Regions from separate parts of the Bradyrhizobium sp. Bra64 genome, predicted to be linked through region 1. Evidence: predicted binding sites of a transcription regulator. Region 1 holds the regulator's gene; the other holds the start of a gene.

Region 1 (2,186 bases):
CGTCATTGGCGCGCCCGGCGAGCCTTAAGGGATTCTGACGGCACGGGTTTTTAAGGCTTAGGCATTCGCTGCGAGGCCCCAGGATGGCTGGCGCGCAGCGAGGGAAAGGGTGCAATGACGGTTTTGACCTGGTCCGATGATCGCGTCGAGCAGCTGAAAAAGCTCTGGGAGGCCGGACTTTCGGCCAGCCAGATCGCGGCTGAGCTCGGCAATGTGACCCGCAATGCCGTGATCGGCAAAGTGCACAGGCTCGGCCTGTCGGGCCGCGCCAAGAGCCCATCTTCCGCAGCGCCCCGGCCGCGCAAGGCGCGTCCCGCGCAGCACATGATGCGGGTGACCCGTCCGATCTCGCGCGGCAACACCGCGCTGGCGCAGGCCTTCGAGGTCGAGGTGGAGGCTGAGCCGGTCACCTACGACAACGTGGTGCCGATGAGCCAGCGGCTGTCGCTGCTGGAGCTGAACGAGGCGACCTGCCACTGGCCGGTCGGCGATCCCTCGAGCCCGGACTTCTTCTTCTGCGGCGGCAAGGCCCTCTCCGGCCTGCCCTATTGCGCCCAGCACTCGCGCGTGGCGTATCAGCCCGCGGCGGATCGCCGGCGCGCACCGGCGAAGCCGGGGCCGCGCTGAAGCCCGGCTCCAAACGACATCGTCCCGGCCTAACTAGCTAGCGCGCAATTGCGCAGTAGGGACCGGAACGATCGAAAAATGGAAATGCGCGCCGCCCGGCGCGCTTTTTACTTGCCTGTTCGCGGCTGAACTTACGCCTGCTCCGCCTTCGCGAAACGGTCGTCCAGCGCATAGCCGGCGCCGCGGACGGTGCGGATCGGGTCCTGCTCGCGGCCGAGATTGAGCAGCTTGCGCAGGCGGCCGATATGCACGTCGACCGTGCGCTCGTCGATGTAGATGTCGCGGCCCCAGACGCTGTCGAGCAGCTGCTCGCGCGAGAACACCCGGCCCGGATGCTCCAGGAAGAACTCCAGGAGGCGATATTCGGTCGGGCCGAGGTCGATCGGCCGGCCGGAGCGCGCCACGCGGCGCTTGTCGCGATCGAGCTCGATGTCGCCATAGGCGAGCACGGTGGCGAGCCGCTCCGGGCTTGCGCGCCGCAAGAGGCCCTTCACCCGCGCCAGCAGCTCCGGCACCGAAAACGGCTTGACGATGTAATCGTCGGCGCCGGTCGCAAGACCCCGCACCCGCTCGCTCTCCTCGCCGCGCGCGGTGAGCATGATGATCGGGAGCTGCTTGGTCTCGGGCCGGGTGCGCAGCCGTCGGCACAGCTCGATGCCGGACAGACCCGGCAGCATCCAGTCGAGCACGATGAGATCGGGGATGTGCTCCTTGAGCCGGGTGTCGGCGTCGTCGCCGCGCATCACCGTCTCGACGTCATAGCCGTCGCCTTCGAGGTTGTAGCGAAGAAGCTCGGTGAGAGCTTCCTCGTCCTCAACCACCATAATGCGTGCGCCCATGGTGTCGTCGCTCCTTGCGTGATCAGGTATTCGGAACCGTCGTGGCGAAGTTCGTCATGTCGCCCTTCGGCCGCTTGTCGGTGATCGCCTGGCCCTCGATCATGTAGAACACGGTCTCGGCGATATTGGTGGCGTGGTCGCCGATGCGCTCGATATTCTTGGCGCAGAACATCAAATGGATGCAGAACGAGATGTTGCGCGGATCCTCCATCATGTAGGTGAGAAGCTCGCGGAACAGCGAGGTGCAGATGGCATCGACTTCCTCGTCGCCCTTCCACACCGCCATCGCCGCCGGCAGATCGTGCGCGGCATAGGCGTCCAGCACCGACTTGACCTGCTGCTGCACGAGGTCGGTCATGTGCTCGAGGCCGCGGAACAGCTTGAGCGGATGAAAATCCGTTTCCAGCGCCGCGACGCGCTTGCCCATGTTCTTGGCGAGGTCGCCGATACGCTCCAGATCGGTCGCGACGCGCATGGCGCCGACGATCTCGCGCAGATCGACCGCCATCGGCTGGCGGCGCGCAATGGTGAGGACGGCGCGCTCCTCGATCTTCTTCTGGAGCGCGTCGAGCTCGACGTCGATGGCGACGACGCGCTGGCCGAGCGCGACGTCGCGGCGGATCAGCGCATCGACGGAATCGACGATCATGCGCTCTGCGATTCCGCCCATCTCGGCGACCAGGCGAGTGAGCTCCTGGAGGTCGGTGTCGAAGGCCTTTG
Region 2 (2,186 bases), on a different contig from region 1:
GCGAGCAGGCGATGGGCATTCTCGATGGCGCGTTCGCCGCCTTTGACTGCGACATACATGCGACTAGCTTCCCTTGTTCACGACGCGCGTGGTGCGCGGGATCGCGACCACGGCATCATCGGCGACCAGCACCAGATCGATGCCGCGCGGAAACAGTGCCTCGTTCACACGCAAGCGCTCGAACAGGTCGAAAGGCTTGATCGACGCCTGAAGCGTGGCGACACCATCGATGCCCGGGCCGCGCAGCTCGAAACCGCGGCCCGCGTCGAGGCTATCGACCTGGAGGATCAGCGTGGTCGAGCGGTCGGGATATTCGTTCGTGCCGAGCGCGAAGCACTCCAGCGCCGGCAGCGCCCCGCCGTCACTGATCAGCGCGAATGCGGCGATCGAGGAGTCCTGCACCACCGGCGCGCCGGTATGAAACTTCAACCATTTCACGACGTCGGAAGCTTCCGTCATCCGCGCGTCGAGCCAGAGCGGCGTGTCATGGTCGAACAGCGTCAGTGCGATCGCGGCCGTACCACGCATCATCGTATGAGCCGTTCCGGCCGTCGGCACGATGCGCTGGACCGAGCCCGGCCGCGCCATCGCGTCCATGACCGAACGAAAGGTCGATTGCGCCGACAGCACCTTGTCGGCGAAACCCGGGGGCAGTTCCGCAATCGTGGTCATGATCTCACCCCTCACCGCGCACCATGGTGTAGAAATCAACCTTCGTCGCAGCGGTCTCGGCCGCCGCCTGTTTGCGCCTGACCATAAGCTGCTCACGCAACGGCGCGATAATTTCGCGCTCCACCGCTGCGCCGAAATCGCTGGACTGCACCAGCGCATCGCACAGCGCGATCAGCCGCGCCTTATCGCCGTCGCGCCCGAGCGTGTAACCGAAGCCGACCTCGCCGCTCGCGAGCCGCACCGCGGCGCGCGAGACCGTGGCTTCGCCGAGATTGAACGGCGCGCCGTCGCCGCCGACCCGGCCGCGCAGCATGACGAGGCCGTTTTCCGGTGCGCGCAGATCCTGATGGGCCGGCAGGGCGAGAGCGCGGAGGCGGGCGGCGATCTCGCCCGCCTCCGCGTGCGCCAGCACGGCCATCGCGGCCTTGCGCTGGGCTTGCTGATTGTTGTGCTGAGTCACCAAATCCACCGAATGTTTCTGCCGAACTTGCCGAATCCAAGTTGTCTATGATACTAGACAACTTGATACGAGAGCGCCATGACTGTTTCGTGACAAAGATGTGATTTCTGGAGTAGCTTGCCGGCAATATGAGCATGCAGGACACAGCCTCTTCGGGCGTCGCGCTGTGGCGCCTCGTTGCCGACGGCATCGAGCGCGGCATCGCCGACGGCCGCTTTGCGACCGGCGACAAGCTGCCGGGCGAGATGGAGATTGCCGAAACCTATCGCGTGAACCGCCACACCGTGCGGCGGGCGCTGGCGGCGCTTGCCGAACGCGGCATCGTGCGCGCCGAGCGCGGCAGCGGAACCTATGTCGAGGCGCAGAAGCTCGCCTATCCGCTGCGCTCGCGGACCCGCTTCTCCGAGATCGTCGGCGCCGAGGGCCGCGAACCGCACGGCCGCCTGATCGAAGCGTCCGATGATGTCGCAACCCGCGAGGTCGCGCGTGAGCTTGGCTTGAAAGTCGGTGCGCCGCTGGTGCGGATCGAGGCGATCCGCCTCGCCGACCGGACGCCGATCTGTGTCTCCACGACCTGGCTGTCGGCCGAGCTGTTCCCGAATGCGGGAGTCGTATTCGCGGCGACGCGCTCCATGACCAAGCTGCTCGAGCATTACGGCGTCCGCGACTACCGCCGCGGCGCGACCCGCATCACCGCCGGCATCGTCGACGCGACGGACGCCGCACGGCTTGATCTGCCGCTCGGACGGCCGATCCTGGTGGTCGACGCGACCGACCACGATCTCGACGACAAGCCGCTGGTTACGAAGCATTCGCGGTTTGCGGCGGAGCGGGTGGAGTTTCTGGTGGAGTCGTAGGCTCTTCCCCTCTCTCCGCGAAACCGGAATCGTAGGGCGGGCAAAGGCGCATTGATGATCAGGCCACCGCCCGCCGCCCGATGATGGCAAAACGCAGCTTGCTCGAGATGAAATCGATCGCGGCGACTGCGACAAGGATCATCAGGATCAGGAACGACACCTTCTGCCACTCCAGCACGCGAATCTGTTCGGCGAGT

What was found. Region 1 encodes PhoB, which activates phosphate uptake and scavenging genes when phosphate is short. Its sites were predicted from a motif close to TGTCATNNANCTGTCAT; they were not measured.
Region 2: the regulator PhoB is predicted to act here: its motif matches at 1,211-1,227, upstream of phnF (phosphonate metabolism transcriptional regulator PhnF).

Annotation. Positions count from the first base shown of each region.
Region 1 covers NZ_JALJRD010000017.1:107,919-110,104, reverse strand. The annotation lists gene NR187_RS31255 (GcrA family cell cycle regulator) at 115-627, shown strand; gene phoB (phosphate regulon transcriptional regulator PhoB) at 759-1,466, opposite strand; gene phoU (phosphate signaling complex protein PhoU) at 1,489-2,186, opposite strand, start outside.
Region 2 covers NZ_JALJRD010000006.1:257,902-260,087, forward strand. The annotation lists gene NR187_RS20110 (carbon-phosphorus lyase complex subunit PhnI) at 1-59, opposite strand, end outside; gene phnH (phosphonate C-P lyase system protein PhnH) at 64-672, opposite strand; gene phnG (phosphonate C-P lyase system protein PhnG) at 677-1,141, opposite strand; gene phnF (phosphonate metabolism transcriptional regulator PhnF) at 1,261-1,989, shown strand; gene phnE (phosphonate ABC transporter, permease protein PhnE) at 2,048-2,186, opposite strand, start outside.